Regions from separate parts of the Nocardia bhagyanarayanae genome, predicted to be linked through region 1. Evidence: riboswitches for the same ligand, from Rfam matches in the RefSeq annotation. Region 1 holds a riboswitch; each other region holds the start of a gene.

Region 1 (3,266 bases):
CGAGGGTGATCGCTGACCGACCAAAGATCACCGTCAGCCGACCCACCGCGATGAAGGTCACCCGCGGTCGGTTGAGCGGGCACGCAGGTCGGGCGAATGAAGGTCACGTCCAGTCGATCTGGCCGGATGAAGGCGGCCTTCGGTCGGTTACCCGCGCGGACCGTTCTGGACGCGGTATCAGGCGAGGATCCGGTGCAGAAATCGCTCCACTTCGGCGCGATAGCGCTCGGGCTGATCGTCGTGCACCAGATGCCCCGCGTCCGGAATCAGCACGTACTCCGCGTTCGCGTTGCTCTCGGCCATTTCGCGCATCTGCCCGGCCGGGGTGATGGTGTGCTCGCCCTCGATGAGCAGCACCGGGACGCGCACCGCCCGCCACTGCTCCCAGAAATGGCGGGTGCCCCACTCCTCGGAGATGTCGCGGAAGGTCGTGACCGAGCCGTGCAGCCGATAGCCGTCCGGGCCGTGCTCGAAGGAGTTCAGAAAGTAGCGACCCGCGACCGGGCCGAAGTACTCGAGCACCGAGTCGGCGTCCGGAAACGGCTGCGGCCACGCCTCGATCATGGCGGCCCAGTCCGCGGCGGTGCGTCCGGTGAAGTCGGGGGCGATGTCCTCCACCACCAGCGCGCGCACCCGCTCCGGATAGTGCGCGGCGAAGACCCAGCCGTGCAGCGCTCCCATGGAGTGGCCGATCACGACCATCGGCTCGGTGAGGTGCGCGGTGGCTTCGGCGAGATCCGCGACGAAGGCCTCGGTGGTCAATTCGGGCGGCGCCGGGCGGCCGTGGCCCGCGGCGTCGTAGGTGTAGACGTGCCCGTGCGCCCGCAGCCAGTCCAGCTGGTCGCCCCAGGTGCGCGCGCTGCCCATCAAGCCGTGCAGCAGCAGGATCGGCACGCCTGCTCCGCCTTCGTCGTACCACATCGGGTCGATTGTGCCTCCCGGCTCGTCCGGGCGCGCGCTCGCCCGCGCGCGGGCGACGTATTGTCGAGTCCATGGCTGTCGTGAAGATCAACGCGATCGAGGTCCCCGAAGGCGCCGGACCCGAGCTGGAGAAGCGGTTCGCGCACCGCGCGCACGCGGTGGAGAACTCGCCCGGCTTCCTCGGCTTCCAGCTGCTGCGTCCGGTCGCGGGCGAGAACCGCTACTTCGTGGTGACCCAGTGGGATTCCGAGGAGTCCTTCGCCGCTTGGCGGGACGGTCCGGCCCGTGCCGCCCACGCGGGCAGCGGCGACAAGAAGCCGGTTTCGACCGGCGCGTCGCTGCTCGAATTCGAGGTCGTGCTGGACGTCGCGGCCAAGCCCGCGTCCTGAGTCCGGCGGGTAACGACTCGCCCACACCGTGGTCAACAGGCTTCGACCGTGTTGACGACGGGCGCGCCGTGGTGTCACAGTTCGAGGTGACCAAGCGAGGGTGATGCGGTAATTCCGGTGTGATTCCGGAGCGGTCGCGCCACTGTGTTCCATGCATCGGGTCCGGTTCCGGCCGTGCGGCCGGGGCGGCGCGGTGCCGGAAAGCCAGACACCGGCACCGTCGCACCACTTATCTCACGGGACGCGAAAGCGCCCTGCCGGACGAGATCCGGCCGGGACGTATCCCTAGGAGGACTCGAATGGCCATCGCGCATTCACCGAGCCGGACAACCGATTCCCTGGCGACCGTGCTCGTCACGGTAGGTGTCGTTCTTCTCGCACTGCTCACGCTGTACCTGGTCGGCTTCGATCAGGGCGCCATCTCGCGCAGCGGGATGTTCATGCACGAGCTGATGCATGACGGACGGCATCTGCTGGGTGTTCCGTGCCACTGAACCCACCCACTCCGTCGACTCCGGCTCCCCTGGCCGGAACATTGAAAACCCTGCTGTTGCGCGGCCTGCTCGCCGGTTTGATCGCCGGTCTGCTGGCCGCCACGGTGGGCTATTTCGTCGGCGAACCGAAGGTCGACGCGGCGATCGCCATCGAAGAGGCCAACGCGGCCACCGAAGGGTCGCACCACGCGCCGGGAGAACCCACCGCGGGCCACTCCCACGGCGACGAAGGTCACTCCCACGGCGACGAAGAGGAAGCGCTGGTCAGCAGGACCGGACAGAAATTCGGTCAGTTCCTCGCCCTCGGCCTCAGCGGTCTGGCCTTCGGCGCCATCTTCGCCTCGGTCGCGCACTTCGCGCGGCGCCACACCGCATTGTCCGGTCCGAAACTGGCGATCGGGCTCGGTGTCGCAGGCTGGGCCGCGATCGTCGCGGTGCCGTTCTTCAAGTACCCGGCGAACCCACCCGCGGTGGGCGATCCGGAGACCATCAACGATCGCACCCTGCTGTGGGTGGCCTCGGTGCTGCTCGGTCTCGCGGCCGTCGGCGCGGGGGTGTACGTGTACAAGCTGCTGCGCGGGCAGCTGGACACCGTTCGGCTGATCGCGGGCGTCGCGGCGTTCGCGCTGATCACCACGCTGGGGTACGTCCTGCTGCCCGGCGTCGACGAGGTGTCCGCCGACTTCCCGCCGAGCCTGCTGTGGCAGTTCCGTGTCGCGTCGCTCGCCGTCTCCGCCACGCTGTGGGCGGCCCTCGGCCTCGGTTTCGCGGCGCTCACCGAGTTCGCGGGACGTAGCACCCGGGTACGGAGCGAGGTCGCTACCGCGGGGTGATCCGCGTCGAGAAAACCAGGGGCAGTGTCGTTCTCATGACCGGCACTGCCCCTTCTCGTTCCGCTCCGGCTTTCGGTTCGCCGCGTTCCGTGACGCTCGCGGTGACGGCCTTCGTCGTCGCGTTGCTCGCCGGTGTCGGCGAGGCGCTGGCGCGCACGGCGATGACGCTCGAACGGTCCGACGCCGACCTGCCAGGGCTCGCCGTCGGCTTGGCCGTGCGCTTCGCGATCTACCTGGCCGTATTGGCCGTCGTAGTGCGAATGGCGCGCGGGGACCGCGTCGCGCGGCTCGTGCTCGCGCTCGGCATCGGTGTGCTCGGTCTCGCCTCGCTGCTCGCCGAACCGGTGACGGCGCTGCTCTCGGGCGAGGCGGTGTCCGTCACCCCGAGCTCGCTCATCCTCGGCGTTCTGCGCGCGACCCACGTGCTCGCCGTGCTCGTGGCTATCCCCGCCATGTACGCGCCAGACGCCCGCGCGTACTTCGCCCGCCGCGCGACCGTATGACTCCCCGCACTCCCCGCTCGGCGCGAGGGGTGCGAAGAATCAAGCGGTCACGCCAGCGCGGCGTCCAGGCTGATGGTGTCGACACCGGCCAGCGCCTTGGAGACCGGGCAGCCCGCCTTGGCCGCC
Region 2 (3,266 bases), 2.6 Mb from region 1:
GTCCAGGCCCAGCTTCTCCTGCAAAGCGACGACGTCGGCGATCTCGGCGCGCATCCTGCGCACGTACTCGGCCTGGTCGATCTCACCCTTGCGCAGCGCCGCCCTGGCCAGCCGGATCGCCGAGGTCTGCGGGTAGGAGCCGATCGTGGTGGTCGGCAGCGCGGGCAGCTCGAGCCGTTGCGCCTGCAGCGCGCGGCGCTCGTCGGCGGGCGCGCGCCGGGTGGCGTCCGGACCGAGCGAGCCGAGCCGCGCCCGAACCCGCTCGTCGGACAGTCGCGGGTCGGTGGTGCGGGACTCCGCGGCCGCACGCGCGGCGGCCAGCTCCTCGGCGATGGCGTCGGTGCCCTGCGCCAAAGCCGTTGCGAGCAGCCGCACTTCGGTCACCTTCTCGGCGCCGAAGGCCAACCAGGAACGCAGCCGCTCATCGAGTCCGGTCTCGGAAGCCAGCGAGTACGGCACGTGCAACAGCGAGCAGGAGCTCGACACCGCCACCGACGACGCGCTGCCGAGCAGCGTCCCGAGGGTGGTCAGCGCGCGGTCCAGGTCCGTGCGCCACACGTTCCGTCCGTCGACCACACCCGCGACCAGCAGCTTGTCCGCCAGCGACGGCAGCGAGACCACCGCGGACAGGTCCGGCGCCGCGGCGAAGTCCAGCGCGATGCCCTCGACGGCGGTGCTCGCGAGCGCGGGCAGCGCGTCACCCGGCGTGCCGAAGTAGGTGGCGACCAGGATCGCGGGCTGCTCGCTCGCCTCGGCCAGCTCGGCGTAGGCGCTGCGCACCAGCTCGATCTCGTCCTCGGTGAGATCGGTGACCAGCACCGGCTCATCGATCTGCACCCAGGCCGCGCCCGCGGCGGCCAGCTGCCGCAGCAGTTCGCGGTAGAGCGGGACCAGCTCGCCGAGCCGGTCCAGCGCCGCGCCCCCGGTGGCCTTGGCCAGCTTCAGGAAGGTGACCGGCCCGATCACCACCGGCCGTGCGGGCACGCCGAGCTCGATCGCCTCGCTCAATTCGGCGAGCAGCTTGTCCGGGTGCAGCGCGAACGTCGTCTCCGGACCGATCTCGGGGACGAGGTAGTGGTAGTTGGTGTCGAACCACTTGGTCATCTCCAGCGGTTCCACCGTGTCGGTGCCGCGCGCGGCAGCGAAGTACCGGTCGAGCGGATCGGCGATCCCGGCCACCCGCTCGGGCAGCGCGCCGAGCAGCACGGCGGTGTCGAGCACCTGGTCGTAGTAGGAGAAGGTGCCGACCGGGATCGAGTCCAGCCCGGCCGCTCGCAGCTCGGTCAGCTGGGTTCGCCGCAGGTCGCGGGCAATCGCGTGCAGCTGCTCGGCGTCGATGCGTCCGGCCCAATACGACTCGGTGGCGCGCTTCAGCTCGCGCCGCGGCCCCACGCGCGGTAGCCCGAGAACCGTCGCGGTGAATGGTGTGCGTTCGGAAACAGTCACGGTGTGCTCCAGTGCTTTTCAGGACGTGAGCCATCGCCGTGCGAGCACGCGGCGACCAGCGGACGTCGTCGGGCAACCGAAGAGACACGGAGCCCTGGAAGTCGGCACTGATGGTCCGCGCGCCCAATCCACGAGGCGGTGGCCGCCGGATACGGCGTATCCGGCACGGCTGGCAGGTCTTCGGACTCGCGGGCACCGGCTGGGGAGATTCCTCCCGCCGACCTACTGGCCGTCGCTTCCCAGGTCTTCACCCAGTGCGTGATGACGGTGTTCGTTCCTGCATACCGCTGCGGGACAGTCCCGGATTCTCACCGGGTTCCCTCTCGCCCGCCGCCCGGCAAACCGGGAGCGGACTTCGACTCCGGCGCTCGACGTCGGGGCTCCATCTCGTCGGGCGCACTGGAGAACCAGCTGCGTTGTCCAGCATAAACGGACGACGGGATATTCCCCGCCCGCCCTCGGCCGGGCCCGCACAGACCGGCCCGGCGGATCGTGAGATGTGACGCCGGGATGAACGCAACTTCGCAAGCCTGCTAGGTCTCGTTGTGAAGATTGCTGCGAAGGGGACTTCCCTGTCGTCGCTGTATTCGGGGGCAGGTACCTTGGTTCAATGTTCTCGAAAGTCTTGGTTGCCAATCGTGGCGAGATCGCCATCCGCGCGTTCCGCGCCGCCTACGAACTCGGCATCGGGACCGTCGCCGTCTTTCCCTACGAGGACCGCAACTCGGTTCACCGTTTGAAGGCGGCGGAGTCCTATCAGATCGGGGAGCAGGGCCACCCGGTTCGCGCCTATCTCTCCATCGAGGCGATCATCGACGCGGCCAAGACCGCGGGTGCCGACGCCATCTACCCGGGCTACGGATTCCTCTCCGAGAACCCGGACCTGGCGGCCGCCTGCGCGCGTGAGGGCATCACCTTCATCGGCCCCTCGGCCGAGGTGCTGGAGCTGGCGGGCAACAAGGCGCGCGCCATCGAGGCCGCGAAGGCGGCGGGTCTCCCGGTGCTGAAGTCCAGCGCGCCCTCGGCGGACGTGGACGAATTGCTCGCCGCCGCAAACGAACTCGAATACCCGATCTTCGTCAAGGCGGTCGCGGGCGGTGGCGGTCGCGGCATGCGCCGGGTCGCCGCGCCGGAGCAGCTGCGCGAATCGATCGAAGCCGCCTCGCGCGAGGCCGAGTCCGCGTTCGGCGACCCGACCGTGTTCCTCGAGCAGGCGGTGGTGAACCCGCGCCATATCGAGGTGCAGATCCTGGCCGACCAGCACGGCAACGTCATGCACCTGTTCGAGCGCGACTGTTCGGTGCAGCGCCGCCACCAGAAGGTGATCGAGCTTGCGCCCGCGCCGAATCTGGATCCGGCTCTGCGCGAACGCATCTGCGCCGACGCGGTGGCCTTCGCCCGCCAGATCGGCTACAGCTGCGCCGGCACCGTGGAGTTCCTGCTCGACGAGCGCGGCAACCACGTCTTCATCGAGATGAACCCGCGCATCCAGGTCGAGCACACGGTGACCGAGGAGATCACCGACGTCGACCTCGTGCAGTCGCAGCTGCGCATCGCGGCGGGCGAGACCCTCGCCGACCTCGGCCTGAGCCAGGACTCCGTCACCATCCGCGGCGCTGCGCTGCAGTGCCGCATCACCACCGAGGACCCGGCCAACGGATTCCGTCCCGACACCGGTCGCATCACGGCCTACCGCACCCCCGGCGGCGCGGGCATCCGCCTCGACGGCGGCGCCAACCTCGGCGCGGAGATCGGCGCCTACTTCGACTCCATGCTGGTGAAGCTGACCTGCCGCGGCCGGGACCTGCCAGCGGCGGCGG
Region 3 (3,266 bases), 1.9 Mb from region 1:
GGAGCCGGACGATCGAGGCCGAGTTCGGCTCGGACGGCGGCGAGTTGTTCCGGCGACGGATCGCCGCCGCCGTCGCGACTGAGCACGACGGCGGCCGCGTCCGAGTCCAGCGCCTCGAACAGTCCGAACACCACCAGCGCGACGACGAACAGCACCCCGATGCCGCCACCGATCCGGCGCAGCAGATAACGGGTCACGAGCGCCGCCTACGACGCCAGCCAGGTGGTGGCGAAGTTCGCCCAGTCGTCGGTGCCCGGCACGCCGTCGCGGACGCCCCGCACCCGATTGCGCGCGGCGTCCGGCCGCTTCGCGAAACTGTGCAGGATGTAGCCGCCTTCCTGCCAGAGTTCCTCTTGGAGTTCGAAATACAGCTCGCGACGCCGCTGTTGATTCATCTCGGCGCGCGCCGCGGCGAACTTGGCGTCCCACGCCGGGCGACGCCAACCGGTGCCGTTGCTCGGCGAGGCGCTGGTCATGGTCTGACCGTAGAAGTAGTCCAGACTGTAGTTCCACCAGCCGATATGGGTCAGCGGCTGCTTGCCCGAAACCCGGGAGAAGTAGGTGTCGGCGGGGACCGTCTCCAGCCGGATCGTGATACCCGCGGCCTTGGCGTGCTCGGCGAAAAGCGTTGCCGATTCGACCATCCCGGGAATCGCGTCGGCGGTCTGCAAGGTGACGGTCAGGTTCTCCTTGCCCGCTTCCTTCAGCAGTTGCCTGGCCCGCTCGGGGTCGTAGGTCCGCTGCGGCAGGCTGTCGTTGTAGAAGGGCGCGCCCTTGCCGTAGATGTCGTTGCCGACCTCGCCGTAGCCGTAGTACACCGAGTCGACCATGGCCTGCCGATCGACCGCCAACCGCATGGCCTGGCGGACCCGCACATCGTCGAAAGGCGGTTCGTCCACGCGCATTTGGAAGGCGCCCATGAGACCCGCCGGTGGCGTGACGACGTAGGCGTCCGGATCGCTGTCCAGCGACCGCGCCTGTAGATACGACATCTCCTGCACCAGATCCACTTCGCCGGAGAGGAAGGCGTTCATCCGCGCCTCGGTCTCGGCGATCTGGATGATCTCGACCTCGTCCAGGTGCACCGGACCGTCCCAGTATTTCTCGTTGCGCCGCAACAGCGTTCGGTCGCCCGGCGACCACGAGCGCAGCGCGAACGGACCGGTGCCGACCGGGAGGGTCCGCTCGTCGAACACCGTGCTGCCGTCCTTGACGACGTAGCAGTACCACCCCGCGAGCACCGAGCCGAAGTCCGCGATCGGCGTCTTCATCGCGACGACGACGCCGAGATCGCCGTCGGCCCTGGTACGGGCCATGTCGACCACCGCGAGGTCGCCGGAGGACTGCTTGGCCGGGTCGAGCATGCGCTCGAAGCTCCACAACACATCCCGCGCGGTCAGCGGCGTGCCGTCGCTGAAGACGACGCCGGGGCGCAGGGTGATCCGCCATTCGCTGCCGTCCGCGTTGGGCTCCAGCGACTGCGCGAGCCGGTACCGCAGGGTGAGGTCGTTGTTGTAGGCGACCAGCTTGTCCCACACGTTCTTGGCGACCGCGCCGCCCGCGGAACTGCCCGCCCGGTGCGGGTCGAGCACGTCGACGCTCGCGGCGCGTCCGGCGATCGCGGCGCGCAGCCGGCCGCCCGCGCGCGGCGGGCCCTCCGGTACTCCGGTCGATCCGTCGGTCCCGCAACCGGTGAGCACACCGATGCCGCCGAGCGCGACGAGACCCGCCGCTCCGGCGCCGCGCAGCAATAACTCCCGGCGGCCAAGCGGCCGTCGGGATCCTGTCGAGTTGTCCATGCCATCCTCGTGGAGAGTCGTCCCGATACATCCGACGCGGGTGTCCTGGCTCCCGGATCGACGCGCACCGCCGGCCTTCCAACCCGGGCAGGTCGTGGCCATGAATCGGCGGATTGCTCCTCGGTGACAGTTGCGGGACAGCCCCGGATTCACACCGGTGTTCCCCGCGTCGCCGTTGGACGATACCGCCGGGCGCCGACGTGCGGCTTCCCAGCTTCCGCGGCCCGAGGTCCAATCACCGCGCCCCAGACCACCGTTGAACAGCCCCCAACCAGTGCCGCACGCTGATCGCCAGACAGTTGCGCATAGGCCACGCGTCGACGAATCGACGGGAGAGAAATGGCGGTTGTGAAGGCGTGTCGCACCGCCATTCGACTCCCATCGAATCAATTTCGCTATCGACGGGAGAGAAATGGTGGTCGAGCGGGCTCACTGCGAGCCGAGGGGGTTGCGTCAGGGGGCCAGCTGGATGCGCAGGACCGCGCCGCGCTCGGTACCGGCGAGGAGTTCGCCGGGACGACCGGGGACGGCGACGACCGACGTCATCGGTTCGGCCGAGAGGACGCGGCAGGACTGGCCGCTCGGATCGATCCGGACGAGCTGGCCGGACAGCGTGGTCACGTAGACCGCGCCCGCCTCGTCCACCAGCAGGTCGTCGGCGAAGTCGGGGACGCCGGGGAGCGCGGACGTCAGATCCGTGAGGACGGTGCGGCGGTCCGGTTCGGTGACCGGGAAACGCAGGACCCGCCCGAGCGGTCCGCCGTTGGAGGTCAGGTACACCGTGCCGTCGTGCACGGCGATGCCGTTGGCGTTCAACTTTGCTCGCTCGGTCCAGCCCGCGTCGACGACGCCGTCGCGGCCGACGCGGATCACCCCGGTCGCGGAGGCGACGTAGAGCGAACCGTCGGTGTCGAAGGCCGCGCCGTTGGGCATGGTGAAGCCGGACGCGAAGATCTCCGGGCGCGGTTCGGCGGCGGCCGGATCGAAACGGACGACGCCGCCGGGGCGCACGACGCTGGTCGGCGCGTCGCCGTACACGACGTACATCAGCCCGTCGGGTCCGAGCCGGACGGCGCCGGGAAACTCCACCGGGACCGTGGCGGTCAGCCGCCCGGCGTCGTCGTAGCGCTGCACCTCGTTGCGGTATAGCCGGGAAACCCATAGGTTGCCCTGCCGGTCGTAGCCGAGGTTCTCCGCCCAGTCCAGCACCGGGACGGCGGCGGGCAGCGCGGTCGCCGAGGTGGCGGGCGCGCAAGCGGGGCCGGGTTCCGCGGTCGCGCCCGGCGCGGCGACTCCGGCGCAGGCCAAGGCGACGGCGAGCGCGGGAACGGCGCGGCGCAAGAGCGCGGGCAATTCGACGACGGACACCTGGGACCTCCTGATCGGGCACCGCGAACGCGCGCAGTGTAACCGCCCTTTCACCGGAATGGTGAAGTCCCATGAAGTGCAGAAGGTTTGGCACTATCA

The links. Region 1 has a riboswitch for cobalamin ahead of FB390_RS03645 (CbtB domain-containing protein). Riboswitches for the same ligand answer to the same signal wherever they lie in the genome.
Region 2: another riboswitch for cobalamin. It lies ahead of metE (5-methyltetrahydropteroyltriglutamate--homocysteine S-methyltransferase); the one in region 1 lies ahead of FB390_RS03645 (CbtB domain-containing protein).
Region 3: another riboswitch for cobalamin. It lies ahead of FB390_RS12060 (ABC transporter substrate-binding protein); the one in region 1 lies ahead of FB390_RS03645 (CbtB domain-containing protein).

Annotation. Positions count from the first base shown of each region.
Region 1 is NZ_VFPG01000001.1:931,111-934,376, forward strand. It holds gene FB390_RS03630 (HhH-GPD family protein) at 1-16, shown strand, start outside; gene FB390_RS03635 (alpha/beta fold hydrolase) at 178-921, opposite strand; gene mhuD (mycobilin-forming heme oxygenase MhuD) at 993-1,310, shown strand; cobalamin riboswitch at 1,363-1,544, shown strand; gene FB390_RS03645 (CbtB domain-containing protein) at 1,610-1,804, shown strand; gene FB390_RS03650 (CbtA family protein) at 1,795-2,637, shown strand; gene FB390_RS03655 (hypothetical protein) at 2,673-3,140, shown strand; gene FB390_RS03660 (OsmC family peroxiredoxin) at 3,188-3,266, opposite strand, start outside.
Region 2 is NZ_VFPG01000001.1:3,498,691-3,501,956, forward strand. It holds gene metE (5-methyltetrahydropteroyltriglutamate--homocysteine S-methyltransferase) at 1-1,446, opposite strand, end outside; cobalamin riboswitch at 1,601-1,808, opposite strand; gene FB390_RS14780 (pyruvate carboxylase) at 2,057-3,266, shown strand, end outside.
Region 3 is NZ_VFPG01000001.1:2,828,092-2,831,357, reverse strand. It holds gene FB390_RS12065 (ABC transporter permease) at 1-197, opposite strand, end outside; gene FB390_RS12060 (ABC transporter substrate-binding protein) at 207-1,799, opposite strand; cobalamin riboswitch at 1,819-2,004, opposite strand; gene FB390_RS12055 (SMP-30/gluconolactonase/LRE family protein) at 2,253-3,167, opposite strand.